3 regions of the Paenibacillus sp. 276b genome follow, and region 2 is predicted to be linked to each of the others. Evidence: predicted binding sites of a transcription regulator. Region 2 holds the regulator's gene; each other region holds the start of a gene.
The links. The regulator Rex, encoded in region 2, represses fermentation and respiration genes when NADH is low (regulators of the CRP and FNR family bind a similar motif). The targets are predictions, from matches to a motif close to TTGTGAAATATTTCACAA.

Region 1 (10,431 bases), on a different contig from region 2:
TTCTCTCCGCTGTAACGTCCGGAAGGATCGTATACGATCAGCCCCTCTTCATTGATCAGTAGGAACGAAGTTTCCTGTGCAGGATCACTTACTTGCAAGTGACGGAAGATGCGGTCCATCTCCCCTTTTTTAATCTGAACCACAAGGACCCCGATATTCTGAAAATAACTGAGTTCCTTGACTAACCGAATCTGAGTAAAGACAGGCTCTACGCCCGTTAGTTCAGGATATTCCAAAGGGGCCAGCCATTTGGGCACTCCGTTGAGTTCCTGGATTTCTTTGAATATTGGATGAACTTTAAATTGTTGAAAAGGAAGCGCTTGAAAATTTTCTTTCGTAAATATAGAAACTATCTGGTTATCCTGAGACGAACGCGGACGCAAATCATACAAGAAGGCATAACTAATGAACGGGTAGTTGTATAAAAGGGAACGGAAATTACGCTGGCTGGCATTCAGCGACAATTGATTACCGATTCCAAGATCCTGTTTGCTCGGATCTTTGGCGTTCAAAGCCATCTGGAATACCGAAGTGGCAATGCCATTGTCCGTGACATTGTTGATCTGCTGAAAAACATTCTCGATATTATAGCTAATCGCCTGGAGTGCATATTCAGACTGCTGATTGTATTTTTTCTCAATCGTATGTGATGTGACCAAGAACATGCCGATTCCAAGCGTGCACATCGGTACAATGATGAGCAACAGAAAGGCCATGGCCAGCTTCATCCGCAAGTTCATTTCCCGTTCTCCCTATATAACGCATCGTTAATTAACCTTTAACACTACCTGCCGTTACGCCTTCAATGATTTTCTCCTGCAATATGGCGTAGATTACAACAACCGGTACAACACTGTATACAATGCCTGCTGACATCTGGGCATAGTTCATTTGATACTGATCACGAAACTGGACCATGCCGACAGGCAGTGTACGCAGTTTATCGGTGGATAAGAAATAGTTGGCGAGTAAAAATTCGTTCCAGTTGCCGAGGAAATTCACGATAAACACCGTAACAATGGCTGGAACTGTAAGGGGTATCACTATTCTAGCAAAGATACCCGGAGCCCTCAACCCATCCATAACCGCGGCTTCCTCAATTTCTCCAGGGAGCGACCGCATAAAAGCAGCCAAAATAATAATCGTGAACGGAATTGCATTCGCAACATAAGGAATGATCAGCGCCAAATGAGTATCCAAAATGCCGAGCTTGCGGACAAGCAAATAAATCGGCAGCATGAGCGCATTGTTTGGAATCAGCATGCCCGCCAGAATGAGGCTGTACAGTAACATGCTCCATTTGCGGTGTCTCATCCGCGTTATAGCAAAAGCAAACATGGCACCAAGCACAATCGTTCCGACTGAGGACAAGACAGAAATGTACATACTGTTCCAGAAATACGTACCAATCTTGGCATTTACCCAAGCCTCCACGTAGTTATTAAACACCCAAGTGGAGGGCAGACCGAACGGATTCAATGCAATTTCGTTGTTATCCTGCTTGAATGAAGAAAAGATTACGAATAAAAAGGGAAACAGAATCGCAAGTAGATACAACATTAACAAAACATGAGGTATACTGCCTTTTATGTTCTTTACCATCAATATTCCACCCTTTCGTTGCGTCTCGCCACCAGCAACTGATATACCGCGGTGAGCACAAGCGTCAGAGCAAAGATCAGAACCGCAATCGTATTGCCATAACCGTATTTAAAATTGGTAATCGCGTATTTGATCATATACGTGGCAAGCACTTCGGTAGAGCCTGCAGGTCCACCTTTGGTCATAACCAGAACAATATCAGCTGCTTTCATCGCCCCGGCAATGGATAACATGATGACGACGGAAATGATAGGTCTGATAAGTGGCAATGTAATTTTGAATGCTCTTTGTACGGCTGTTGCTCCATCGATGGCTGCCGCTTCATCCAGATCCTTGGGAATAGCCAGAATGGCCGCCAAAACCATGACAATATAGAATCCCGTCCACTGCCAAGCATTGGTTACGAGAATGGATATCATTGCGAACCGATTATCGGATAGCCAATAGACCGGCGAAATACCTACGGTTTCAAGTAACTGATTCAACAGGCCGATGTTAGGCTCATAGATGAATCCCCACAGAATACCGATGACTGCCGTTGACATAATGGACGGCAAAAAGACGGCTGTTTTGTACAATCCCTTCAATTTCTTTACATTCGCAATGAGCAGGGAAAACAGCACAATGAGAGGCACCTGGATCAAAACAGAAAATGCGATAAAGAAACCGTTATTGCGAGTTGAAATCCAAAAACGTTCATCTGTCAATGCTTTTGCATAGTTGGACAGTCCCACAAAACGCGGCTCTGCGGATACACCGTTCCAACTGGTCAGACTGTAATAGAGTGAACTGCCGATAGGATACAGGAAAAACATGATAAACAAGATCAGTGCCGGCAACACAAACAACGTATAGATCAGCGGGCTGCGGAGTGAAGTATTCATGATCTACCTCCTTCAGTGACTTCAACTTCTTATGCTCATATATAGAGCAGATTCCTCAGCAGTGTAATTCTTTAGATAGGACCAAGGGTTTTACCCCGGCAGTGTTCCAACCGGGGTAAACCAGCATGGTGTTAGCAGGTACGTTTCTTTGCTTGATAGATCGCTTATTCTACTGAAGCATTAGCCTCTTCCTGAACCTTTTGCAATTCTTCGGCCATTTTCTCTGGCGTAGTCTGTCCACCAACCAGCTTCTGAATTTGCAGGTTGCCGATCTCTGTCGTAACATCAGCTTGAACGAGTGCATCAAACGCCGGGAAAGAAGTCTGCGATGCATTCAGAACAGCTACGATTTCTTTCATTAAATCGTCGGTGATGCTGTCAGTCAGCACTTTTTCATCCAGTTTCATCGCTGGTAACACACCGTCTTCTACGAGCCCACGTACTTGCATATCTTCGTTGTAGAAGTTTTTGATAAAGGCTTTAACAGCCGCCAACTTCTGCGGGTCATCCGCAGCCGCTGCAGAGAAACCGTATCCATTATTGACATCACGCATCAGGGCTGTCTGATCTCCTACACCGTTCTCTACCGGAGGCATATTGAAGAAACCAACTTTGCCAATGAGCGACTCCCCGCTCTGTCCTTCCTTGAATACAGACGATTTCCACGTTCCGTCATACATCAGAATCGCTTCACCGCTCGTAAATTGAGTTGTATATTCAGCATATTCATAACCAAGCTCGCCTTTTTTGAAGTAACCTTTATCCACCCATTCCTTATGCTTCGCGAATCCTGCGACAACGCCTGGATCAGTCCACTTGGCTTCGCCTGTAGCAAACTTCGCCGTAATATCAGGTCCAGCGTAACGGGACCACAGATGGTTCGTTAACATGAGTGGAACCCAGCCTGCTTTGGAAGCAGAAGCAAGTGGCACCTTGCCATCAGCCTTGATCTCAGCGAGCATATTATCCAGCTCAGCCATTGTTGAAGGCGCTTTCCAACCTTTTTGCGTAAAATACTCTTTATTGTAGAAGAATCCTTCACCCGATCCCCCAATAGGCAGTCCGTACACTTTGCCTTCATAGGTGAATGGTTCAAGCGATGAAAATTGGTCCTGAATGCCCAGCTCTTGCAAGATCGGCGTGAGATCCAACAACATGCCTTCTTTAGCATATACTTTGGAGTCTGGACTACCGAACAATTCGAAGATATCCGGCGGATTGCCTGCTGCCATCTCACCACGAAGTTTCTCCTTACGGTTTACATCGGATTCAACTCCGTCCAGTGTAAAGGTCAGGTTGGGTACTTCGCTCTCCACTTTGGCCACAACGTCCTGCAGAATGGCCAGCCTTTTTTGTTTGTCGGCACCCACCTGAGTGTGACGGAGAAGCATCTCAACCGGTTCCTTGCTTGGCTCCGCAGGCGTATTGCCTGCTCCCTGTTGTGGTTCGTTAGTTGAGCTCGAACAACCTGCCAATGTCCATGATGTGATAAGCAATAATGAAAGCAGTAATGTCATTCCTTTTTTCATTCGTATGACCCCCCTCAAGATATTGAGCATTTGGCTTTACACTCTGATTATAAAAAGTTGTAGCTTACATCGTAAGGATGACAATTCATCAATGGAGGGATAAAATCCTTCACTGGACAAATAATCTTGCATTTACAATTGATAACAGCAAAAAAACAGCCCCTGCGAAACATGTTCGCAAAGACTGCTTGGTTGGAAGATCTGTATATAACTGTTGTTACTTATTGGAGCAAGTCATGCCCGCTGTTTCCGTACGACCTTGTTCAATCAAACGATACGCCCGCTCTACTTCCTCATCACTTGGAGAAGGAACTCCATCGAGCGGATAGACTTTCCCCAGCGCCTGCCATTTGTAAATACCCATCTGATGATAAGGCAGAATTTCGAACTTCTGGACTCCATTTAGCGTTCCAATAAACCGCCCCAGATTGAGCAAGTCTTCTTCCTCATTGTGAATCCCTGGCACATACACGTGGCGAATCCACATTTTTCGTCCATTGTCCGATAACCATTGTGCGGTGCGCAATGTTCTCTCGTTGGATTTGCCTGTCAGCTTGATATGTTTCTCATCATTGATGTGCTTCAGATCCAACAAAACCAGGTCCGTGTTATCTAACAAATCATGAATTCGATCCGGTTCATTGAAACCGTTGCTGTCCAGCGTAGTATGCAATCCCCAGCGGCGTTTTGCTTCTTTGAAAACTTCGGCTACAAAATGAGCCTGTAATGTTGGCTCTCCGCCGGATACCGTAAGTCCTCCGCCGGAACTACGATAGTAGGACAGGTATGGCTCGATTTCAGCCAGTACCTCCTCCACGCTCATTTCCCTGCCACCATCCAGTGCCCATGTATCCGGATTGTGACAATACTGGCATTTGAGCAGACATCCCTGCATAAAAAGCACGAAGCGGATGCCTGGGCCGTCAACCGTCCCGAAAGTTTCGAGTGAATGAATATGTCCATTAACCATGCTGCCTCTTCCTTTCTTTATCGCATCCGCTGTGCGTCTTTAATATAGAGGTTCTATTCCTTTGAACCGTTGAGTTAAGCCCAAGTTACATCGAACCGTGGAAGGTCCGGTTAATGACATCGAGTTGTTGCTCACGTGTCAGTTTGATGAAGTTAACCGCGTAACCGGATACCCGTACTGTCAGCTGCGGATAGTTTTCCGGGTGATCCATCGCGTCAATCAACTGCTGGCGATCAAATACGTTCACGTTCAGATGGTGTGCCCCTTGACCAAAATAACCGTCCATCATGGCAACCAGATTGGATTTACGTGTATCTGACTCTTTTCCGAGTGCTTTAGGCACGATGGAGAATGTGTTAGAGATCCCGTCAAGGCTGTGTTCGTACGGCAATTTGGCTACTGAGCCAAGGGATGCCAGTGCACCTTTTTTGTCCCGACCATGCATTGGATTCGCTCCTGGTGCAAACGGTTCGCCTGCTTTACGGCCATCCGGTGTTGTACCTGTTTTCTTGCCGTACACTACGTTCGATGTGATCGTCAGTACAGACTGTGTTGGGATCGCATTACGATACGCTTTGTGTTTGCGAATCATGCCCATGAAGCTTTCCACCAGTTCAACTGCGATGCTATCGACACTGTCTTCATTGTTACCGTAACAAGGGAAGTCGCCTTCAATTTCAAAATCAATTGCGATGCCTTGTTCGTTGCGGATCGGTTTGACTTTCGCATACTTGATGGCACTCAGAGAGTCTGCTGCAACCGAGAGTCCAGCAATACCACAAGCCATCGTACGTACGATGTCGCGGTCATGCAGGGCCATTTCAATACGCTCATAGCTGTATTTGTCATGCATGTAGTGAATGACGTTGAGTGAGTTCATATACAGTTTGGCGAGCCATTCCATCATCGGTTTGAAACGTTTCATAACTTCATTGTACTCCAGCACTTCGCTTGTGATCGCCGGATATTCAGGTCCAACTTGTGCTCCCGATTTCTCATCACGACCGCCGTTGATTGCATACAGCAATGCTTTTGCCAGGTTCGCACGAGCACCGAAGAACTGCATTTGTTTCCCGATCTTCATCGCAGATACACAGCAAGCAATACCATAATCTTCTCCATAGATCGGACGCATCAGATCATCATTTTCATACTGGATGGAGCTCGTTTCGATGGATACTTTCGTACAGTATTGTTTGAACGCTTCCGGAAGCTTGGTGGACCAAAGTACAGTAAGATTCGGCTCAGGTGCAGGACCAAGGTTGTTCAAAGTGTGCAGGAAACGGAAGCTGCTTTTCGTAACACGGGTTTCTCCATTTACGGACATGCCACCGATGGATTCAGTTACCCATGTTGGGTCTCCACTGAACAATTCATTATAATCCGGCGTACGCAGGAATTTGACGATCCGCAGTTTCATAACAAAATGGTCAACCAGTTCTTGAGCCTGTTCTTCAGTTAGCAAGCCTTCTTGCAAGTCACGTTCAATGTAAATATCAAGGAACGAAGAAACACGTCCGAGCGACATCGCCGCACCATTTTGCTCTTTAATCGCAGCCAGGTAACCGAAGTAGAGCCATTGGAACGCTTCTTTTGCGGTTGTGGCTGGCAAAGAAATATCGAAACCATGCATTTCACCCAGTTGTTTCAACTCTTGCAATGCACGAATCTGTTCGGACAGTTCTTCGCGGAGGCGAATGACATCTTCATCAATCACATCGACTTCAAGTGCATTCAGCTCACCTTTTTTATTTCGAATCAGGAAGTCCACGCCGTACAGAGCTACCCGGCGATAGTCACCGATGATCCGGCCACGGCCGTAAGCATCAGGCAGACCGGTAATAATCCCTGCTTTACGTGCTGCACGCATTTCAGATGTATAAGCATCAAATACGCCCTGGTTATGTGTTTTACGGATGTTCGTAAATATATCTATGACGCCTTGAGACATTTCAAAACCATAAGCTTCACAAGCATCAATCATCATGCGAATTCCACCGAATGGCTGAATGGAACGTTTGAATGGAGCATCCGTTTGAACACCAACAATCTGTTCTTTGGATTTATCCAGATAACCTGGTTGGTGAGAAACAATCGTTGCTGGCGTGTTTACGTCAACATCAAGTACGCCGCCGTTATCGCGCTCTTTTTTGGTCAAATCGGATACGATATCCCATAACTCTTTCGTATTCTGAGTTGCACCTGCAAGAAATGCTTCGTCGCCATAGTAAGGTGATAAGTTGCGTGCCAGAAAATCATTCACATCTACGGATTTCGTCCATGTTCCTTTGGTAAAGTTTCTCCAGCCTGTTTGTTGTTTGACATCTTTTTCGATCACCGACATAGTAATCCCTCCACAAATTTGGATTTCCGGACACATGACAGGATGCTTCACTCGTCTCATCTGTGCCCAGAACCGCGATTAATGTGATAAATTTCACATGTGAGCCGGAACATGTTCTCTCTACTTGGGAACCGGAACCGCGGATGAATGTTTTTCTTACATTTTCAGTATACGTCTTCGTTCTTTCATCATCTGTGATTTTTATCACAAAGTTTGTGACCATCCTCACTCCACCTGTGCTGTGCCATGGTGAACCCTGCAAATTCACACTTAGCCACTGCGCGGACAGAACAACTTCCGATTGCTGTTATCCCCGGATTTTTTTGATTTTATTTTTCAAAGGGTAAAATACGGGGATAAAGGCGAACGCTTCGCTTCTTCAGTTTTTTCTGCCCTCTCCGTTATGGTATGAATACCTGGTTCAAAAAGTAACATCACGGATTCCGTGTAACCTCTTTTAAAAAAGACAACTGCAAAGATTACGTTTTACCTTTTTTTACTGGAAAGACGGCAATCGGGGCTCCCCTTTCGGGGAACCCTGACTATCTGCCTGAATCCTGCTGTTGCTTTAGTTATTACTCAAACTTGCCGTAGAATGCGTTGCGATATACATCAGCCAGTTCAGTCACTAACGGCAGTTTTGGATTAGCTGTGGTACATTGGTCCTCGAATGCGCGGTCTGCCAGATAATCCACATGTGCTTCAAAGTCTTTGGCGTCGAATCCAATTTCCTGGAACGATTCTTCAATACCCAATGTTTTGTTGAGTTTGCGAATCGCATTGATGAGGCTGGTAACCCCTTCTTCTGTTGTACGTGCAGGCAATCCCAGAATACGGGCAATTTCGGCATAACGCTCATCTGCAACAAAGTGCGAATATTTCGGGAACGATGCAAACTTCGTCGGTTTTTTCGCATTGTAACGAATGACGTGCGGCATCAGGATCGCATTGGTACGTCCATGTGCGGTGTGGTACTGACCGCCCCATTTGTGTGCCAAGCTGTGGTTAATGCCCAGGAATGCGTTGGCAAAAGCCATACCGGCAATCGTCGAAGCGTTATGCATTTTCTCACGAGCCAATTTGTCACCTTGCAGCGCAGATTGCTCGAGGTATTGGAATACCAGTTGAATCGCTTTGATCGCGAGTCCATCCGTGAAATCATTCGCCATGACGGATACATATGCTTCAATGGCGTGAGTCAATACGTCCATACCTGTATCCGCAACAGCGGTTTTAGGCAGAGAGTATACGAATTCCGGGTCTACAATGGCTACATCTGGTGTTAACTCGTAGTCTGCCAGTGGATATTTCGTATTGCCTTGATTTTTATCTGTAATAACTGCGAACGATGTTACTTCCGAACCTGTGCCCGAAGTTGTCGGGATCGCTACGAATTTCGCTTTCACGCCAAGACGTGGATATTTGTAGATCCGTTTGCGGATATCCATGAATTTTTGCTTCAAATCATTGAAATCCGTGTCAGGATATTCATAGAACAGCCACATCGCTTTGGCAGCATCCATCGGTGATCCCCCGCCGAGAGCGATAATGCAGTCTGGCTGGAAGCGGCGCATCATTTCCGTACCGCGGTCTACCGTTGTTGTGGATGGATCAGGTTCGACATCAGAGAACACTTCAATGGCTACTGGCATTTGACGCTGACGCAGATAGTGCTCTACTTTTTCCACATAACCGAGTTTGACCATCATGGCATCCGTAATAATGGCTACGCGTGTGATGTCCGGCATTTTGGCAAGATACTGTGTTGCACCTTTTTCGAAGTAGACTTTGTTCGGCACTTTGAACCACTGCATATTCACGGTACGGCGAGCCACCCTTTTCACGTTGATTAAGTTTACAGCGGTTACGTTGGAAGAAGTCGAGTTACGTCCATACGATCCGCAGCCCAATGTCAGTGACGGCATGTTGGTGTTATAGATGTCACCGATGGCGCCGTGTGTGGATGGCGAATTCACGATAATCCGTCCGGTTTGCAGGCGATCTGCGAATTTGCTAATGACTTCTTCGTTTGTCGAATGAATAACAGAGGAGTGACCCATGCCGCCAAAAGCAACCACTTCTGCTGCACGCTCAATCCCTTCAGCTGCCGTTTTCACTTTGTAACAAGCCAGTACCGGGCTTAGTTTTTCAGCCGACAACGGGAATTTTGTACCTACCCCTTCAATCTCGGCTACGAGAATTTTGGTGTTAGCAGGGACCTCGATACCGCACATTTGCGCAATGCTGACTGCAGATTGACCAACAATCGCCGGGTTCACCGCACATTTCTCAGCATTAATCGCACCTGCGGTCAGTTTCGCTGCCTCATCCTTGTTGACGAAGTAACAGCCGTTCGCGATCATTTTCTTTTTCACCTGATCGAAGATCGGTTCTTCGATGATGACTGCTTGCTCGGAAGCACAAATCATGCCGTTATCGAACGATTTGGACAAAATCAGATCCGTTACTGCTTGATTGATATCTGCGCTTTTCTCAATAAAGCAAGGTACGTTCCCTGGCCCTACGCCCAGTGCTGGTTTACCACAGCTGTATGCCGCCCGTACCATACCTGATCCGCCTGTTGCCAGAATGAGCGCCACATCATTATGATTCATCAGTGCGTTTGTGCGATCCATGGAAGGATCATCAATCCACTGGATACAATCCGCTGGAGCACCATGCTTCACTGCAGCATCAAGCAGGATTTTGGCGGCTTCCCGGCTACAGTTCTGTGCAGATGGGTGGAAACCGAAGATGATTGGGTTACGCGTTTTGATGGAAATCAGTGCTTTGAACATCGTGGTGGATGTCGGATTCGTTACCGGGGTAATCCCCATGATGATGCCGACAGGCTCCGCAATTTTCTGGAAGCTTTCGTACTCGTTATCTTCGATAACCCCTACTGTTTTGTCATATTTTATGCTATGATACACATATTCTGTTGCAAATATATTTTTGGTGATTTTATCCTCATACACACCCCGACCTGTTTCTTCCACGGCCATTTTGGCGAGCATCATATGTTTGTCCAGACCTGCCAGCGCCATCGCTTGCACGATGCGGTCAATCTGTTTCTGATCCATGGACATGAATGCTGCATGT
Region 2 (10,431 bases):
TTCGTTTTGCTTCAGTATTTGATTTCAAAATTGCCTACAACACCTGGAAGGGGTTAGTTCGACAAAAGGATCTGCTACAACATATCGCCATGGAAAGAGTACGTACCGAAATGGTGAAAATGATGGCAGGCCCCCATCCACTGCGCGGTCTGGAATTGCTGTTTCGCAGCCAGGCACTGGAGCATGTGAAGGCACCAATCTCCATGGAGCGATTCAATAAAGCCCTCATGTCCAATATGGAACAATTGAAGGAAGAAAACGTTTTATTGCGCTGGTCCATGGTGCTGATTGCAGGCCATTATACCAGGGATGAAGCAGATGCTTTACTTCGAAAATGGACGTTTTCTAATGACGATCGTTCCCGCATTAATGGAGTTCTCCAGGTCGAACAGTTGATCCAGACTGTCGTACAAGAGCAGAAGGATGAAGAGACACTTCGATCAGAATGGATCGTAACTGTGCTGTCTGGAGGACGTCAGGCAACAGAGGACTGGCTCATCATTCAACAACTGCTACCAACTGGTTGGAGGGATCAAGAGGTTCTGCACGAAGAACAGATCGTATTAATACAATCACGAGGTGCAGCATGGAGTCAATCCATGAAGGTGCATGAACTGAAAGATCTGCATATTACGGGTGAGAACGTTTTGCAGTTACTTGGACGCAAGGGCGGACCATGGCTGGGACAACTAATGAAGCATCTTTTAAGAGAGACTGCGATCGGAAATATAGCGAATCAGCATGACATGCTGACCAACGAAGTAAAGCGGGTGGCTGCAGATGACAAAGCATGAGGAACTGTTACATATGTTACTGAATGCCGAAGGAGAGTTTGTGTCTGGTGAAGAGATTAGTCGCAACCTTTCCATTAGCCGAACGGCCGTGTGGAAGCACGTAAACAAACTGCGTGACATGGGTTATGAGTTTGAGGCCGTATCTCGCAAAGGGTATCGCTTGATCACGAAACCGGACAGTATCGATGCCACAGCGCTTCAGCTGGCATTGGAAACGACGGTGTTTGGGCGGAAGGCAATCATTCTGAATTCCACGTTGTCCACCCAAGGTGATGTTCAGCACATGGCTGAACAGGGGCAGGGCGAAGGGGCAGTGGTGCTGGCAGAAGAACAAACGGGTGGACGAGGCCGCTTTGGACGTAAATGGTTCTCACCACCTGGACGAGGCATCTGGATGAGTGTTCTAATGCGTCCGGAGCTTGCCCTGCAAAATACACCACAGCTTACGTTATTAACGGGTGTGGCGGTGTGTCGTGCCATTCGATCATATACAGGTGCTGATGCTGGGATCAAATGGCCTAACGATCTTTTGATTGATGGTCGTAAAGTATGCGGAATTCTACTTGAATCAACCGTCGAAGACCACGAATTACGCTACTGTATCGCAGGCATAGGCGTGGATGTGAACTTCGATCCTAAGGATTATCCCGAGGATCTGATAACAATCGCAACTTCGCTTAAGATGGAGACCGGACAAACCATAGACCGAACCAAACTTGCAGCGGCCATTCTCTCGGAATTGGAGCGTTTGTATTTTTTGTATCAAAAGGAAGGGTTCGGTGTGATCTCTTCGCTCTGGGAAGCTTTGTCCGTATCCATGAATCGTGAAATTAAGGTGGCTAATCCGCAGGGTATCATCGAAGGTACTGCCATTGGCCTTGATCCTTCTGGTGCATTGATTTTGGAGAAGAAAAACGGTGAGCGAGTATCGGTTTACTCCGGTGAAGTTTCATTGGTAAATTAAACAATTTGTCGAATTTACACCGTAAAAATGAACATAAGACGTGAACTTTGGGCAGAACTTTGGTATACTGTGTTCGTGAGGCGATATCGGCTAATGCAGACCGAATTGCACTCCGGCAATAGTATGCTTTGTTCTGCTTCAAAATGTTGCAGTGACAAGGCAAGAATGGTAGTAAAGTGAGTTGTTGGATTCTGCTCTGAGCCGAAGAGGACCGAGACAGAAGGGACGATCGCAAGTGACTCTTTTTTGACTTTTCGGGACTTTTTAGTGGAAACTAAAAGGTTTTTTTGTTGCGTTTAAATTGAAAAGATGAGAGGAGCCATAACGAAAATGGCAAACAAACAAGCATTGAATATTGTGAAAATGAAAAAATATAAGCAGGACGGCGTGCCGCTTAGCATGATTACAGCTTACGATTATCCGACAGCCCAATTGGCCGAGGAAGCGGGTATCGATCTAATTCTGGTTGGTGATTCACTGGGAAACGTGGTATTGGGTTATAACTCCACCTTGCCTGTTACGATCGAAGATATGGTGTACCATACACGCTCTGTAGTACGTGGTGCGGGAAATACGTTTATCGTGGCTGATATGCCCTTCATGACGTATCATGGTAGCTTGGATGAGACGCTTAAAGGTGTCCGTCGCCTGATGCAGGAAGGTCATGCACAAGCGGTCAAGATGGAGGGCGGTCTTGAAATCGCGGATACGGTAAAAGCGGTTGTGCAAGCCGGTGTACCTGTACTTGGACATATCGGACTTACACCGCAATCCGTGAATCAAATTGGCGGTTATCGTATTCAGGGCAAGGATGCTGCTGATGCCAAACGGCTGATGGACGAAGCCAAGGCGCTTGAAGCAGCTGGCGCTTTCGGCATTGTACTCGAACTGGTCACGGAAGAAGTGGCAAGAGCGATCTCGGAGGAATTGTCTATTCCTACGATTGGCATTGGCGCAGGTAGAGGGTGTGATGGTCAGGTACTGGTATTCCATGATGTGGTTCAGTATGCTTCCCCATACACGCCAAAACGCTTTGTCAAATCGTATGGAGACGTAGGTACATTGATTCGCAACAGCATCGAGTCCTATGTGAAAGAAGTCAAGGATCGCTCGTTCCCGGCACAGGAGCATGTATTTACCGCTGCTGACGGCGTTCTGGATCAATTGTACGGACATCGCAAAGAAAAGGTGGAGACCAACGTATGAAAGTGATACGGACAATCGCAGAATTAAGACAAGAGCTTAGCTTGAAACGTCAGTCGATTCAGTCCAGACAGTCCGTTGTAGGACTCGTGCCTACGATGGGATTTCTTCATGAAGGCCATGCAAGTTTGATGCAAGCGGCCAAACAACAGAGTGATATCGTGGTTTTGAGCATATTTGTAAACCCAATTCAATTCGGTCCGAATGAAGACTTTGACAGTTACCCTAGGGATGAAGCTAGAGATGTGGAAACTGCACGAGCAAAAGGGGTGGATATCGTATTTATTCCCTCTGTTGAAGAGATGTATCCACAGCCTACACAAACGACCGTATCGGTTTCCCGCTTAACGGATCGCTTGTGCGGTGCTTCTCGTCCAGGGCATTTTGACGGAGTGACTACGGTCGTGTCAAAGCTCTTTAACATTGTACAACCGCAGCGTGCATTTTTTGGCATGAAGGACGCACAGCAGGTAGCTGTGATCCAGCAGATGGTTAACGATTTAAACATGGCGGTTGAGATTGTGCCTTGTCCTATCGTTCGTGAAAGTGATGGCTTGGCGCTTAGTTCGCGCAACGTGTACCTCAGCACAGAACAGCGTCAGGAAGCTCTTGTTCTGTCCAAGGCTCTGCGTGAGGCACAGGAAGCTGTAGATGCAGGGACGGCAATGACAGCAGCGGATATCCGCGTTATATTGCGTGAGAACATTGAACGTTCACCAATGGCCGTGATTGATTATGCTGAAATTCAGGCTTTTCCAAGTCTTGAGCCACTTTTGGATCAGGAAAAAGTTCATGGTCGTGACGATCTGTTGATCGCACTTGCAGTAAAATTCGGCAAAACAAGATTGATTGACAATATAAGGCTGCAAAAATCGGAGGTACTGTCCCATGTTTAGAACACTAATGAAATCCAAAATTCACCGGGCAACCGTTACGGAAGCAAACCTGAACTATGTGGGTAGCATTACCATAGATGAAGATCTAATGGAAACTTCCGATCTAATGGAAAATGAAAAAGTGCAAATTGTGAATAACAACAATGGTGCACGTCTGGAAACCTATGTCATTCCAGGCCCACGTGGAAGTGGAGTTATCTGTTTGAATGGAGCAGCAGCTCGCCTGGTACAGCCTGGAGATACCGTCATTATCATTTCATATGCAATGATGTCTCAAGAAGAGGCAAATAATCACAAGCCTACCGTTGTATTTGTGGATGGACAGAACAAACCTGTGCAAACGATGAAACACGAAGTTCATGCGACGATTATGTAATCGACTGGTAAGGGGAATGAAATCGACCCATTCTACAAAAAATGAGTACAGGTCACTGCACTAATCCATTTTTTCAAGGGTGGGGATGCATCGATGTTCCAGCATGTTTTCGCAGAAATGAATGACATGTTAGATGAAATTATCAAGCGCTACCCTTCTGCTGAAGGCCTAAGCAAACAGGAATTGCTGCAAAAGTGGAATTTGCTGAAGCGGATGAGTGACGGGATGATTGATGAGTGGCTGATGTTTGAAGAAAAAATGAGCCAGGTGAGGGAAAGGGAACTGGATAAGCCTGCTTCCCTCGAACCTGAACAGGAAGCTGTTACCGCACTGCCAGAACTGCATTTGGAGTGTTTCAGTCGCGGTCAGGGATATTTCAAACTGCAAATGTACCCGCAGGCGATTATGCAATTTTCTAGGGTTGTGACCGACTATCCGGAAAGTGCATTGACTCGTTTTTACCTGGCTCTTGCTCATCTCAACCTGGAACAAACCGAGGAAGCAGGAATACACTTGCAGCGGATCATGCATCTGAACGGTTCGCCGAGATTAAAAGGGTTGGTATGTAACGTCCTGGGCTGTATCGAGGCCAAGCTCGCGAATCCTGAAGGTGCATGTTCATTATTTGCGCAGGCGCTTCAGTATGACCCATCGTTGACCGAACCGCTGTATAACATGGAAGCTTGTCGTTTAAACAGCGGAAAATTGCAATATGCAAATCAGCTGACTGCCTTAAATTAGGGCTATTCGGCGGCATTAAGACGGTGTTCCCTCCTCTGGCATAGCGGCGGGGACACCGCCTTTTTTGTCAGTTAATTTTCAAACGCCCTTTTTTTTGCTATGCTGTAACATAGACTGGAATGGAAGGGACCGTACATTGCAATGAAATTTGCCGTATTGGATTTCGAAACAACCGGCACGCAGTCCGACGGTGAGATTATACAGGCCGGACTTGCCATCATAGATCATGACTACAGCATAACTCAAATATATAGTTCTTATGTGAACCCAGGTGTACCGATTCCTCCGTTTATTACGGGGTTAACCGGTATTACCGATGAAGATGTGGCGGATGCTCCCTCATTGGAAGAGATGATGATGGAGATGGTTCCGCTGCTTGATGATGTGGTTCTTGTTGGACACAATGTTGCTTTTGATTTTCATTTTCTTCAAAATGCACTCGATCGATGCGGTTATCTGCCATTTACCGGACGGATCCTGGATACGATTGATTTCCTGAAGATCTCGTTCCCGTCACTGGGCTCTTATCAACTCGGTTATGTGTCTTCGGAATTCGGATTTCAGCATGACCGTCCTCATCAGGCAGACAGTGATGCTCTTGCAACAGCTTTTGTATTACTGAAGTGTCTCGATGAGCTGCGTGCATTGCCTCTGATCACGATTCAGCGCCTCAGTGACCTGTTTGCACCGGAAGACAGTGACTTGGGTTGGTTCTTCGATGGAATGCGTTCTGAGAAGGAAGCAGAGCCTATTCAGGATCTGGATGGTCATACGTATTACCGCCAGCTTGCCCTGAACGTGAGTGACTGGACCGATATAGGCTCACCACGTGATGAGCGAGAGGGTAATCCGCTGGAAGGCGTGAGTTTTGAGCAGTTTATGGATCAGGTTAGAGATAACCTGAAGGAGACGCTGGACCATTATGAGGAGCGTGAGGCGCAAACTCAAATGTTCAGCAGTGTACGACAAGCTTTGGATGAGGAGAAACATCTCTTAATCGAAGCTGGGACAGGTACGGGCAAATCACTTGGTTATTTGCTGCCTGCCATCTATGAAAGTGTAAAACAGGAACAGAAAGTGATGGTCAGCACACATACCATCAACCTGCAGGAGCAATTGAGAGAGCGGGATATTCCTATGCTGACCCAAGTGGTTCCGTTCCCGTTCAAGGCAGCGGTGTTCAAAGGACGTGGGCACTATCTGTGTCTGCGTAAGTTTGAGCATAAAATCAATAAACGTGAATTTGCTACACCGAAAGAGGATTATTTTACAGCGGCTCAGATGATTGTCTGGCTTACTCAGACGGAGACTGGAGACGACGAGGAGCTTAATCTAAGCGGGCGCGGAGGAGACTTCTGGGAGACGGTACAGAGTGAGTCTGAGTCCTGTCTTGGACGTTCCTGTCCTTGGTTCCGCAAATGTTTCTATCACCGGGCCAAACATGAAGCCGGGCTTTCCGATATCGTCATTACGAATCATTCGAAATTGTTTACGGATGTCAAAGCAGCACATCAGCTGCTGCCAGCCTACGAAAGTCTCGTCATCGATGAAGCACATCATCTGGAGGACGTAGCAGGTAAGCACCTTGGTCTTCATATGAAATATTTCACGTTGGTTCATACACTGACCCGACTGTTTAAAGATAGCCGAAATGGCCAACTGCCGATGCTGCGTTCTCAATTGTCGGGTCATGAAAATTCGGTACAGTGGGGCTCCATGATTGATCAGATGTTCCCGCTTGCTGTCGAAGTTAAAGAGATGTGGGATCGACTAAGCGATGCCTTGTTCGGACTGCTGCCTGAACGCAGCGATGCTTCTCCAGGCGAGACAGGACAATTCTCACTTAGACTGAAGTCTTCACAAAAACCAGCCAAATGGCAGGAATTGCAGGACGCTGAAAACCAAATTTATGTCACCCTAGGCGATTTGATTCGTAAAGGCGACAAGCTGCTGCTTGAAGTGAAAGAAGATCAGGACGATTATCAGTCCGATAGTCTGATTACGGATATCTCAGGTCTGCTCAAGGATTTGGCAACGATTAAGGATAATCTGCGTTTCTTCATGCGGATGGATGATGCCAATACCGTGTACTGGATGGAGGCCAGCGGCCAGTTCCGCAGTAAATCACTGCAACTCTATGCTGTTCCTGTCGATGTCAGTGCACAATTGAAGGATATGTTCTTTGATAAAAAGAAAAGCGTTGTGCTTACATCGGCTACGCTCTCCGTTGACAAGTCATTTCAATTCATGATCGAACAGCTGGGTTTGCAGGAAGCTGCCGACAATAACCGTCTGTTAACGTCGATGCTACCTTCACCGTTCAATTATCGAGAACAAGCGCTGCTTGTCATTCCGCGTGATTTCCCAAGCGTGAAGGGCAGTGTAGGCGATGCACACTTTGTGGATATGCTCGTGCACTCGCTCGCGGAAACGGCTATTGCGACTCGTGGACGCATGATGGTGTTGTTTACCTCCTACCGCATGCTGCGACAGGTCTATGACCCGCTTAAGGAGGCCTTGTCAGGCAACGATATCTCTTTGCTTGGGCAAGGGGTGGACAGCGGCAGCCGTTCCAAGCTTACACGTCGGTTCCAAGATGCTAAAGCAACGGTGCTACTTGGCACAAGCAGCTTTTGGGAAGGCGTGGACATTCCGGGAGAGGCTCTGACCTGCCTTGCAATTGTCAGACTGCCGTTCCAGCCACCGAATCATCCATTAGTGGAAGCGAAGAGCGAGCTTTTGCAGCAGCAGAAGAAAAACCCGTTTATGAAGCTATCCGTGCCACAAGCCGTCATCCGTTTCAAACAGGGATTTGGCAGACTGGTTCGTACAGGCAAAGACAGAGGCATTGTGATTGTATACGATACACGCGTTATTGAAGCGTATTATGGCAAGTACTTTTTATATTCATTACCTGGTCCCAAAATGGAGCACATGCTTACAGAGCAGATGGTTCCACGCATTTCGGAATGGCTCGAGAGACCAACCGAAGAGCAACAATAACAGATACGCTCTGTAGCTTCCATTATTGCAAGGCGCCAGTGATTGGCGGTAAAATTGAGTAATATCATGTATTCGTTTCATGGATATGCGAGTAAAGCGATTAAAGCAATTATCCATTATATAACAAGGAGCATCCTGTTTAATTCAGTAATCATTTTGCATCGTTTTAGACAGGGTGCTCATCTTTTCATCTATCTATCGTGGCCTTGGTAAGGGGGAGCAATGAATGAAATCAGATAAAATTTCGGAAGCCGTGGTGCGTAGATTACCTGTTTACTTGCGTTATTTGAATGAACTGCATCAGCGGGAAGTCAATACGGTTTCTTCACAAGAACTTGGACTGAGGCTGGATTTGAATCCTGCCCAGATTCGTAAAGACTTGGCTTACTTTGGTGACTTTGGTCGTAAAGGGATTGGATATGACGTTTCATATCTCATTGAGAAAATCCGCCATATTTTAAAAATAGACCAGCAGATCAATGTAGCTCTTGTCGGAGCAGGTAATTTGGGACATGCCTTGTCCAATTACAATGCCTATCTCAAAGACAACATGAAGATCGTCGCTGTATTTGATGCCTACGGTCCGAAAATTGGGAGTCAAATCAACAGTTTGACGGTACAACCGATGAATGAATTAACAGATTCGGTCAAAAAAGATAACATTCGTATAGGTATTATCACGGTTCCGGATACGGAAGCCCAAAATGTTGCAGATCAGCTGATTGAGTCAGGAATTGAAGCGATTCTGAACTTTGCGCCAACGATCCTGAAGACCCCGCCGCATATTCGCATTCATCATGCTGATTTTACGACGGATCTACTTAGCCTGGCTTATTACTTGGAGAATGGAAAGGACGACGAGGAAGATGACGACAAATAGATGGGTAATTCACAACGGCAAATTTGCCGTGAGTGAAGGTACGAATTGGAACGTGGTTCAAGGTTTTATGGTTGTTGAGAATGACAAGATTGTGCATATTGGTGAGACATTGCCGGAAGGAGACGAAAGCCTGACAAAGGTGGACGGAAAAGGACTGTTCTTCTTGCCGGGTCTGATCAATACGCATGGTCACGCGGCCATGTCGCTCCTCAGAGGCCATGGAGACGATCTGGCGTTACAAGTATGGTTGCAGGAGAAAATGTGGCCAATGGAAGCCAAAATGACGTCTGAAGACGTATATTGGGGCACATCACTTTCCGTGCTTGAAATGTTGAAGGGTGGAACAACAGCGTTCCTAGATATGTATGATCATATGGATCAGGTTGCGAAAGTGGTGGAACAATCCGGCGTTCGGGCTGCTCTGGCACGTGGGGTAATCGGGCTTTGCTCAGAAGAAGAACAACTGCGCAAGCTCGAAGAGTCCGCAGCATTTGCCCGTCAATGGAATGGACAAGCAGACGGAAGAATTACAACCGTAATCTCTCCGCACGCCCCTTACACTTGCCCTCCGGATTACATAGAGAAGCTGGTACAGGTTGCTCATGATCTGAATCTGCCTTTGCATACGCATATGTCTGAAACGCTTCGCGAAGTGGAACAGAACGTGGCTGATTACGGACTGCGTCCAGTCGCACATCTGGAGAAGCTAGGATTTTTCTCCCGTCCATCTCTGGTTGCACATGCGGTACATCTGAATGATGAAGAGATCGAGATTCTCGCAAAGCATGATGTAGCAGTTTCCCACAATCCAGGCAGTAACCTGAAATTGGCTTCGGGTGTTGCGCGTGTGCCTGATCTGTTGAAAGCAGGCGTGACTGTGTCTCTGGGAACAGACGGACCAGCAAGTAACAATAACCTGGATATGTTTGAAGAGATGAGATTGGCTGCGTTGATTCACAAAGGTGTGTCCGGTGACCCTACTGCAGTGCCGGCAGGGGAAGCGCTTCTGCTTGGAACTTCATATGGTGCTAAATCCATATTCCTGAACAATACAGGCGCTCTGCAAGTTGGCATGAAGGCTGACTTCATCGCGTTGAACATCGAACAGGCCCATTTCTATCCGCATACGGATCTGATTTCCCATACGGTCTACTCGGCATCGGCCAAAGATGTGGAGCATGTGTGGGTGGATGGTAAACAAGTGGTTAAACATGGCGAATGTCTTACGATGGATGAAGAGCGCATTCTGCGTGAGTCTCAGCTGGCATTTGACAGTTTGCTTGCCCGTTAATTACAAGGACAGCATCGTCATAGGGAAAGGAAGTTCGGCTTTTGAAGAAAAAAAAGAAGTGGATATGGATTTCGCTGCTGCTCCTGGTTCTGATTCTGTTTGGACTTCAGCGTTATTATGTCTATGTTACCCAGGATCAGCGCAAGGAAGAGGCGTTGGCCATACAGGCGGCCCAGGAACAGCTGGGGATTACGTCCCACGAAGAGCTGCGTAAGTATGTCTGGGGGCAGAAAGACGGCGGAGACAACATATACTGGACCCTGATCGGCAAAAATAAGGATAA
Region 3 (10,431 bases), 380 kb from region 2:
ATGGACAGCCGGAACAATGAGATGAAGGAAAACTTCTGGGATTCCTTTCAAGGTCTTGACCTTAACGATGATGGAATTAGTGAACTGTCCTATGGAATTAATCCTTTTTATGAGCAAGTGGTCAACCGGAATTCGGCCTATCAGCTTTTCTTTCAATCTCCAGGCATGATCTTTATGAGCAACTTGTTTACGGAAGGCAAGGCAGAGTGGACAAGCGACAGATCGCCATTAATGAGCATGGAAGCGGTATCACAGACGACGAAGGTAGGTACACAAGTGGTCAAAGAGATAACCGGGGTTTGGATCATCGGATGCATTCTGCTGGGCCTGGCCACTTTTATTATGATCAATATGGGGGTATTACGAAAATGAGAATGAAAACACATTGGAAAACAGTTATGGTGCTTCTCTTTGGGGTGCTGTTATTAACAGCTTGCGGAAAAAAATACGAGGCATTGCCTATCAATGAAGACGTGGATATCTGTGCCATTTGCAAAATGCAGGTGAAAGATGATGCCTATGCCACGCAGCTTACCACGAAAGACGGTAAAAATTATAAATTTGATGACATTGGTTGTATGCATCAGTGGAAAGAAGAGAACGGAACAGATAACATCGGGATGGATTTTGTTCGTGATTATAATGACAAGGAATGGATTGAGTACAGCAAAGCCACTTATGTATATGATGCTTCACTGCGTACACCGATGGCTTACGGCATCCTCAATTTTAAGGATAAACCATCTGCCGAAGCTTTTGTTGCCGAGCAGGGTGTGGGAACCATTATGACCGCTGAAGACCTCGCCTCCCACGACTGGAAACAAAACACAGAGACGATGGATATGATGGGGGAGCATGGGCATTCCGAGGAGGGAATGGGTGAAGGCGTGCATGAAGAAACACATGGAGAAAGCGAATCAACGGAAGAATCAGGCCACAAGTAATGACCAATGAAAATGGTGATGCATGATGGGAGATATGGTACAAGTCGTCCGACGAGAAATGAAAATGGGATTTCGCAACCCTTGGGCATATTCATTTTTGATTCTTTTCTGCGTGTTTAGTCTGAGTTTGTTAATCATCAATTCTCAGAATTTTGTAGCAGGATACTCTGGCACTACAGGTTCCATGTTAAATCTTATTCTTTATCTGTTGCCGCTGATGACCCTCTTTCTGGGCTCGTTCTCGTTGACTTCTGAAAAGGAAGAGGGCAGCTGGCAGCTGTTGTCCACTTACCCCATCGGCACGATGTCTTTTATTGTTGGCAAATATCTGGGGCTGTCGGTTGTATTAATGACGATAGTTACATTCGGATATGGCCTGATGGGACTTCTTAGCGGATGGGTGGGTAGCCCTTTAGATGTTAAGACATATCTTTTGTTTCTGGTATTCTCCTGCGGACTGGTGTTGCTATTTCTGACTATTGCACTGTTCATCGGTTCGTTATCCAAAAATCGCTGGCAAGCGTTAACGATATCGGTATCCGTTTGGTTTTTTGCTGTGATCGGGTGGCCCACGCTTCTAATTTCCGTGCTGGGACTCATGCCGTATCAGTGGGTAAAACCCTTACTCACCGTTCTAACCTTCATCAATCCGGCTGAGTTGGTACGTTTGTTTGTGGTGATCAAACTTGGCGGGGGCTCGATACTGGGACCTGAATATTATCAGTGGGTAGATTGGGTACATCCATCGAGCGGGAGCTGGATCTTTATGGGGATATGTCTGCTGTGGATTACATGTTCTATCGTGGCAGTATACGGGATATGGGAAAGGGGACGTTCCCATGGATAACGTGGAAACAGAGATTGTTGGACTGTGTAAATCCATAAAAAAACAACAGATTGTTGAAGATATATCCTTTCGCGTTTCTTCCGGTCATGTGCTTGCCTTATGCGGCGGAAATGGGGCCGGAAAAAGCACCGTTCTGCGTATGCTTGCAGGTATTCTTCAACCTACCTCGGGTGAAATCATTGTAAACAATATGCGCTGGTCCAAAGAACGAAAGCGATATTCGGAACAGATCGGATATATGCCGGATGATTATCATTTCAACCAGGGTTTGACGGCAGAGGAGGCGCTCCAGTTCTGGGCGGCGTTAAGGAAAGTGCCTAAAGCGCGAGTAACGGAAGTGCTAACCATGGTAGGCTTGGCCGATCAAAAAAAGAAACGGGTCACGACCTTTTCCAAAGGTATGCGGCAGCGTGTGTTATTTGCCCAGGCTCTGCTGTCCAAGCCTCCGCTGCTGATCATGGATGAGCCGACGAATGGACTGGACCCCTTCTGGATGCAGGAGTTTGCAAATCTGATAAAACAGATCAAGGAGGAAGGGCATATGGTCGTGTTCTCCACCCACCAGCTTGAGATCGCAGATGATGTTGCCGATCACATTGTTTTTATGAACCAAGGACGTAATGTGGGAGATGGCTCTACTGAGGACTTTCGTCAACAGTTCGGGTCGCTTCATGCTGCATTTCATCATAGTCTTGGCTTAAAATGAAGGTGAATTTATTGGAAAAAAAGAGTAAAAAAATGAGTGCGAAAATGAGAAGTTTGCTTACTATCCTGATTGGAATGGCTGCTTTACTGATCGCTGTGTGGGCAATTTACCAGGGGACTTCATCATCCGAGCCCAAAATAACCGGTGCCATTGAAGCCGGTGCAACTGCTCCTGAATTCACTGCGGTTAATTCAGACGGAGAACAGGTGAAGCTCTCCGATTATCGGGGCAAAGTCGTCATGATTAACTTCTGGGCTTCATGGTGTACGCCCTGTGTGAGGGAAATGCCAATGATTAAGCAGATTGCTCAGACGTATCAAAACGATGTAGAGGCTCTGTTTGTCAACGTGGGGGAAGCGAAGGGCACCATTCGTGAATTTATGGAGAAACAGCAATTCGATTTCCCTGTTATCATTGATGTGACCGGAAAGGTCTCCGGTCTGTATCGTATCACCGGGTTGCCAGCGACCATGATCATAGATCAGGAAGGTATATTCAGTCACATTTTGCTCGGTGAGTTGACTAAGGATATTCCTTTGCAGCAATGGCTGGAGGAGACCGTACAGCAACGGAATTGAAGCTTTGCAGACTTATGAACAAAAAAAGTCGAGAAGTCGCTCACTATACGAGCGGCTTCTTTTGTTTTATTTTTCCCGAACATCTTGCAAGCATAGTAGAATTGAAAATCGCAATACCACGGTTGTGCCTAATGAATCAATAGCCCCTTTGGGTGCTTTTTATGCTTTTCACCGAGTTGTCAGAAAGAGTTGATCCTTTCTTGAACATTTAGGGACGAAGACGTGTCAGTGATTGAATTGCTAATTCACAAAGATATAATAATTTTAACTATTAGGTCCTGTTAAGTACTTTGGCCCTTCAGTATCAGGTAAAACACAGCTCGCCAACCCATGCTCAGTCCAATAACTATGTGTAGCAATGCACAATAATGGTGTGGTAAAGCTCCTTCGTCACTTACTTTGTGAAAAAATTCTCTTTGTACATACAACGATGGAGGAACGGTTTGTAGATAAACTCTGAACCAGTCTAGTGGGGCTTCTATCAACCTGATAAAGAACGCAGTCCAAGGGCTGACTGACCTAATAATTAAAAGATTCAAATCAGTACGAAAATCGAACAGAGTTTGAAAGGAGGCAGTAAACAATGGCAATCGATACGGTGATGTGGAGCAAGCTGGTGACAGGTATGACGCTGGGCTTCCACGCTATTTTTGCGACACTTGGCGTCGGTATACCTCTAATGATCGCAATTGCAGAATTCATGGGGATTCGCAAGAAGGACCCCCATTACACACTGATGGCGAAGAGGTGGTCAAGAGGGTTTGTCATTTCTGTGGCGGTTGGTGTGGTGACCGGTACAGCGATTTCACTGCAACTGGCCCTGGTGTGGCCGAATTTTATGAAACTGGCAGGCAATGTCATTGCACTCCCACTATTCATGGAAGTGTTTGCGTTCTTTTTTGAAGCGATCTTTCTGGGCATTTATTTGTATACGTGGGATCGATTCAAAAATCCATACATTCACTGGCTGCTGACGATTCCAATCGTCACGGGAGCAGGCATGTCGGCTGTGTTTATTACGACGGTGAACGGCTTCATGAACCAGCCTGGAGGCTTTGTCATGGAAGCAGGCCAATTCACAGCGGTTAACCCAGTGGAGGCGATGCTGAATACGGCGACGTTTTCCAAGGTGTTTCATGTATTAAGCTCAGCATATTTGACAGGAGCTGCCCTGTTAGCCGGAATTGCAGCCTTCTCGCTTCTGAGAAAAGGGACATCTGCATACCACAAAAAAGCCTTGAATCTCATGATGGCGGTGGTTCTGCTGTTCGGCTTACTGAACACGTTAGCGGGAGATGTGTCCGCCAAGTTTTTGGCCGAGCATCAGCCGGAGAAACTTGCAGCGGCAGAATGGCATTTTGAGACAGAAAGCGGCGCAGATTTGATTTTATTGGGATGGCTGAATGCAGAGCATGAAATTATAGGAGCTCTTCACCTGCCGAAACTGCTCAGCTTCCTGGCCTTTAGTGACTTTAATGCAGAGGTTACCGGACTGGAGGAGTTCCCGGAGGACGAATGGCCGCCGCTGCTCGTTCACTACCTGTTTGATTTAATGGCCGGAATCGGATTTACGCTGCTGGCTATTTCAGTTCTGTATTTCCTGTTTGTATTCTGGAAAAAGCGCAATGAGCTGAATAAGTGGCTGCTTGGGATCATAGCGCTAGGCGCACCGATGGCTTTTCTCGGGGTTGAGCTGGGATGGTTCTATGCTGAACTGGGACGACAGCCGTGGATTATTCGGGGATATATGCGTGTGGAGGAAGCTGCCACTTCATCACCCAACATAAGAATGATCTTTTTCTTCTTCCTGCTTCTCTACATCGTTCTGGGAGTGATGTGTGTTCTCGTACTAAGACGTTTATTCAACAATAATCCGGCAGAAGTCGAGATGGAGAAATGGATGAAGGAGAAGCGCAATCCGTCTACAGAAAAGGGTGAGCTTGCATGAGTTACGAACTGATTGGCATTTCGGTACTCTGGCTGTTCTTGTATGGCTATTTAATTGTTGCCTCCATTGATTTCGGGGCGGGTTTCTTTGCCTTTTATGCACGCTTGACGAAACAGGATCACCTGATTAATCGTCTGATCTCCCGTTATTTATCACCGGTATGGGAGATTACCAATGTATTTTTTGTCTTTTTCTATATTGGCATTGTCGGATTCTTTCCGGACACGGCGTATTATTACGGATCAGCACTGCTCGTACCGGGGAGTATTGCCGTCATTTTGCTCGCCATTCGTGGGTCGTTTTATGCTTTTGAGAACTATGGTTCCAAAAATAACATCGTGTATCTTTTTCTATATGGAGCTTCGGGATTGCTGATTCCAGCTTCGCTATCAGTGGCGCTAACGCTGTCTGAAGGTGGTTTTATCGTGAAGCAGGGTTCGACGGTTTCGCTGGATTACTGGACGTTGTTTACCAATCCGTTATCATGGAGCATTGTTGGACTGGCGATTGTGTCCGTATTGTTCATTAGCAGCTCATTTCTAGCCTTTTATGCATCGCGGGCAGAGGATCACTCTGCATTGAAGCTGGTACGGACCTATGCCCTGTTCTGGAGCACACCGACGATTATCATCGCACTGACTGCATTTATTTATTTGGGACAGCACAATGAGCGACATTTTCAAAATATGATGGATTTATGGTGGCTGCTTGCACTTTCCGTTGCATTCTTCATGATTGCGATGTGGCTGATCTATAACGGACGCCGCTACGGATTAGCGTTTATATGTATCATGCTGCAATTTTTCTGTGCCTTTTTCGCTTACGGAATTGGTCAATATCCTTATATCCTTGATCCGTTCATTACAATTCAAAACAGTGTAACCTCACCAGCGATGGGCTTCGCACTAGTTGTTGTCTTTATCGGTGGCATGTGTATGTTGATTCCTTCCTTGATTCTGGTTTTCAAACTGTTTCTGTTTGATGCGGATTATGTAAAGGGAAAAAAATAAATTGAATCCATTATGCGATGTAAGGTAGTAATCTCACAGGTTCATAGAAAGGAGGAGAGCTTACATGAAGAGGAAAACAAGCCTGATCTCTCAACAAATGTCTGGGCAGCGAAAACGACTCGTGCTCCTTGCAGTCATTTCACTTGCGCTGGGTGCAGCGATTGTAAGTCAGGCTGCGCTGCTTGCTGAAGCAGTACAACGGATTTTCGTGGACAAGGCCTCCCTTTCGTCGGTCGTCATGCTGCTGGGGATACTCCTGGCTGTCATGGTCGTACGTACAGGTCTGTCTTATGGGAACGGAAAAGTTGGTTTGCATATGGCTTCCAGTGCCAAGACGAATATGCGGGCAGCCGTGCTGCAACATTTGACCCTTGCGTCGATGCCATCAACCCTTCGTGGACAAACAGGCGGTAAGGTCAGTGTTGCTCTGGATGCTGTGGATGAGGCTGACAGTTATTTCAGTCTGTATATGCCACGCATGATGGAGGCTGCCATCATTCCGATTCTGATTTTGGTGGTAACGTTTATGCAGCATGCCAATTCAGGCTTCATTATGCTGTTTACGGCCCCGTTTATCCCCTTGTTCATGATTTTGGTGGGACTGAAGACGAAGAACAAATCAGAGGAGAAATATGCGCAGCTGGCCGAGTTTTCCGGTACGTTCCTGGACTCTCTTCAAGGGCTGGTTTCGTTGAAAATATTTGGACGGGCTCACCGTCAGCAGCAGGAGATTGAACGCACCAGCCTGGGGTACCGCGATGCCACGATGGGCATTTTGCGGATTGCGTTTACCAATACGTTCATGCTGGAATCGATTGTAATGCTAAGCATCGGTATCGTCGCTCTTGAACTAGCAATCCAGCTGCTTGTATTCAAATCGATGTCGTTCCACACTGCGTTTCTCGTGCTGCTGCTCGTTCCCGAGTTCTACAGTCTGTTGAAAAATACGGGAACAGCTTTTCACAGCGGGCGAACAAGTATGGGAGCGGTTCGTAAGGTAGAGCAGATGCTTGAGGAAACAGCTGGGGAGAACAAATCGGCAGATAGCAAAGAAGGATTAGGTACATCCGATGGAATTGACGAGGTCGTTAACATGGAGCGGATTGAAAGGGAAAACGGGATAGGGATATTACAAATGCACCGTTCCAATGACGGTTCGATGCCGCCGTCCATTATATTGAACCATCTCCGATTTCATTATGCGCCCGAATCATTCGACCTTGAGACTGGTCGAGCACAGCTTGATCCGGGAGAACACATTGCCATTGTCGGCAAAAGCGGCTCAGGAAAAACGACGTTGCTACATCTCATTGCGGGTTTGCTGAAGCCAGAATCAGGAGAGGTACTGGTAAATGGACAACCCCTATCCGAATATGATGAGGCTGGATGGTTCGAACATGTGAGCTACATTACACAGCATCCGTATATTTTTGCAGGTACATTTGCTGAGAACATTGCGATTGGTGCGGGCCGGAACGTGTCCAGGACTGAAATTGAGCAGGCGGCAGAGGATGCCGGGCTTGCTGAAGTTGCTGCCCAATTGGAGCATGGCTTCGATACCTTGGTTGGTGAAGGAGGTCGAGGACTGTCTGGTGGGGAAAAGCAACGACTTGCTTTGGCAAGAGCTTTTTTGAAGCGGCCTTCCATCATATTGTTTGATGAGCCTACGGTGGGACTGGATTTGCGCACGGAGCAGATACTGCAACGTTCCATTGCCACATTGGCAGATACCGCGACGATGATTACAGTGGCTCACCGATTATATACGATTCAACATGCCGATCGCATATTGTTTATGGACGATGGTGTGTTAGTGGATAAGGGACGCCATGAAGAGCTTATGGCGCGTCTACCCCAGTATGCCGAGATGATTGATGTTCAACGAAAGGGGGGCTTGGCATGAATGAGCTAGCGATTTTGTCCAAAGCCATGATTCAGGAGCGCAAGGATATCATCCTTTCCATTCTAGGTGGGTTTATTGCCGGGATAGCAGGAGTGGCCCTCTTCTCGGCGAGCGGATATCTGATTTCGCAAACGGTCTTTGCGCCACCGCTGTACACCTTAATTGTACTCACCTCGCTGGTCAAGCTGCTTGGACTGCTTCGGGCGGCGAGCCGATACGGAGAGCGCTTGTATTCCCACAGGGCGACGTTCTCCATGCTTAGCCGTTTGCGTACATCCTTTTTTGCCCGACTCATTCCTTTGACGCCGGGTATATTGAACAAAAAGCGAAGTGGAGACCTGCTAGCCCGCATTGTTGGGGATGTGGAGAGCCTGCAACATTATTTTTTGCGCGTCGCTTACCCACCGATCATTGTTGTCATGGTCTTTTTGGCGACAGTGTTGTTTACTTCTGCTTTTTCATTCTGGATTGCGGGGCTGTTTGTATTAGGTATGCTCATAACGGCGTTGGTTGTACCAGGACTGGTTTTGCTTGGGCAGCGGAAAATACATGGACACGTTCGCGAGCAGCGGGCGCTGCTTTCCACAGAAGTCACCGAAGTATTGTATGGGTTCCGGGATTTGAAAGTGTACGGACAACTGGCTCAACGGGAGCAGCAGCTGCAGCAGGCTTCTGCTGCGTTGACGGTCCAGCAGCAACGGGCTGCCGGACACCTACTGCGTGGGCAATCCATGCATGCTTTGGTTACGTTCCTTATTTCCTGGGGCGTGCTGACACTTGGTGCTTATCTGATTATGGATGGAGCGCTTGCTGGCGTGTTTCTTGCAATGCTGGTTATGGCCTCACTAACCGTTTTCGAAGAGGCTGCGGCAATGGCGACATTACCTTTGTATAAGCAGGATAGCGAACACGCAGCCAAGCGACTGACGGAAACCATACAGACCTCTGATAGGCAGTCTGTGTCTACGCAGCCAAAAGGCGCGTTATCTGGCAATCAGGCTGTTTCGCTTGATCTCTCCAATGTTACGTTTCAATATGAAGGGGAGTGGAGACCGGCGTTAAAGGACATTTCGCTGCATATTTTACCCGGCTCCAAAACGGCGATTGTCGGACCGAGCGGATCAGGCAAATCAACGATTATTGAACTACTGCTTAAACTGCGAACGCCTACAACAGGGGAGATCCGTTTAAATGACATTTCGGTGAAGGAACTGGATGAGGCGAGCATTTGGCAAACGGCCAATGTTGTCTTGCAGCAAAGTCATTTCTTCCGGGGAACGATCCGGGATAACCTGCTGTTGAATGATGATGAACATTCGGACGAGCAACTATTGGATGTGCTAGCAAAAGTGCAACTGCCCAATACATCATTGACTGATGTAGTCTATGAAAAAGGGGAAAACCTGTCGGACGGTGAGAAGCAGAGGCTGGCTCTGGCACGGGCCATGCTTCGCAAGGGGCGGTTATGGCTTCTCGATGAACCTACTTCCTCAATGGATTACGTTACAGAAGAACGTGTGATGAAACATCTCTATGCACAAGCAGCCGAGGATACGCTTCTACTGATCTGTCATCGGCTTACTGGCCTTGAAGAGATGGATCGGATTGTGGTGATGGAACAGGGAAGGGTAGTGGAAGCGGGCTCCTATACGGAGTTAATGGAGCAAGAAGGTTATTTTTATGAGATGAAGAAGATTGAGCGGCAAATGATCGGAGAAGTTGGAGTGTAAGAGAGTAAGATACACACAGATACGAATGAAAGAGTATGCGTCATTGCAGTTTAAACATTCACATTACAAAAAAATACACTCGCACACGTTTATACTGTGTGGAGTGTATTTATATTACCGTAAAGAAATGAGGGTAAGCATCAGTCAATTGAAGCTTCGATAAACAGCTTGTACTCCAGTACAATAGACCTTAATGGCCTCCTGTATTGGAAGCCCAGACAGGATACCAGCCTGCACTCGGTGTTTCTGTATTGTACAGAACCAAATTGCCGTCGTTTTGAACGATGAGCACGTTACCCCTGAGGTTGGGTGGCAGATTGTCCGCTCCATAGTACGATGTAGACCATGCCTTGTTGTCTGACGTCCAGTAAGGTGTGTTTTGGGGATCCTGGAGCACGAGTTTTCCACTCCAATAATCAATCTTGAAATGATTTATTCTCGTGTCATTGGTCTTGGTGTTCCATAACATCGTGTGTGTGCGGTTATCCCAGAGCTGTAGGTCGCCGTAGACGCTGTATTGCAGTGAAAACCTGACGTTGTTGGATACGAGTGGAATCGAATTGTTATACATGATGTCATAAATGAGGCGGTCTCCAGCTGCAGATGCTGATGGAGCGCTGGAAAGCAAAAACATGAAAATTGCAACAAATAGCAAAACAGATTTTTTCATAAGATCCTCTTTTCTGGGATATACTTTAAATTACATACCAAATATATCATATCTATCTATCAAAAATGTATAAAATTTCAAGTAGAAAGAAAATA

Region 1: pflB (formate C-acetyltransferase) is a predicted target of Rex. The motif match lies at 7,411-7,428, and genes of this name have one in related genera.
Region 3: BLV50_RS08775 (cytochrome ubiquinol oxidase subunit I) is a predicted target of Rex. The motif match lies at 3,475-3,492, and genes of this name have one in related genera.

Annotation. Positions count from the first base shown of each region.
Region 1 is NZ_FNRR01000007.1:117,372-127,802, forward strand. Features, by position in the region: gene BLV50_RS26090 (cache domain-containing sensor histidine kinase) at 1-740, opposite strand, end outside; gene BLV50_RS26095 (carbohydrate ABC transporter permease) at 772-1,602, opposite strand; gene BLV50_RS26100 (carbohydrate ABC transporter permease) at 1,602-2,486, opposite strand; gene BLV50_RS26105 (extracellular solute-binding protein) at 2,651-4,015, opposite strand; gene pflA (pyruvate formate-lyase-activating protein) at 4,233-4,985, opposite strand; gene pflB (formate C-acetyltransferase) at 5,071-7,329, opposite strand; gene adhE (bifunctional acetaldehyde-CoA/alcohol dehydrogenase) at 7,905-10,431, opposite strand, start outside.
Region 2 is NZ_FNRR01000001.1:2,457,643-2,468,073, reverse strand. Features, by position in the region: gene BLV50_RS10520 (CCA tRNA nucleotidyltransferase) at 1-794, shown strand, start outside; gene BLV50_RS10515 (biotin--[acetyl-CoA-carboxylase] ligase) at 781-1,758, shown strand; gene panB (3-methyl-2-oxobutanoate hydroxymethyltransferase) at 2,089-2,964, shown strand; gene panC (pantoate--beta-alanine ligase) at 2,961-3,857, shown strand; gene panD (aspartate 1-decarboxylase) at 3,850-4,233, shown strand; gene BLV50_RS10495 (tetratricopeptide repeat protein) at 4,351-4,974, shown strand; gene dinG (ATP-dependent DNA helicase DinG) at 5,116-7,977, shown strand; gene BLV50_RS10485 (redox-sensing transcriptional repressor Rex) at 8,204-8,857, shown strand; gene BLV50_RS10480 (amidohydrolase) at 8,844-10,148, shown strand; gene BLV50_RS10475 (cell wall elongation regulator TseB-like domain-containing protein) at 10,190-10,431, shown strand, end outside.
Region 3 is NZ_FNRR01000001.1:2,080,575-2,091,005, reverse strand. Features, by position in the region: gene BLV50_RS08800 (NosD domain-containing protein) at 1-372, shown strand, start outside; gene BLV50_RS08795 (nitrous oxide reductase accessory protein NosL) at 375-944, shown strand; gene BLV50_RS08790 (ABC transporter permease) at 970-1,791, shown strand; gene ccmA (heme ABC exporter ATP-binding protein CcmA) at 1,784-2,497, shown strand; gene BLV50_RS08780 (TlpA family protein disulfide reductase) at 2,530-3,075, shown strand; gene BLV50_RS08775 (cytochrome ubiquinol oxidase subunit I) at 3,659-5,023, shown strand; gene BLV50_RS08770 (cytochrome d ubiquinol oxidase subunit II) at 5,020-6,033, shown strand; gene cydD (thiol reductant ABC exporter subunit CydD) at 6,098-7,936, shown strand; gene cydC (thiol reductant ABC exporter subunit CydC) at 7,933-9,666, shown strand; gene BLV50_RS08755 (immunoglobulin domain-containing protein) at 9,857-10,336, opposite strand.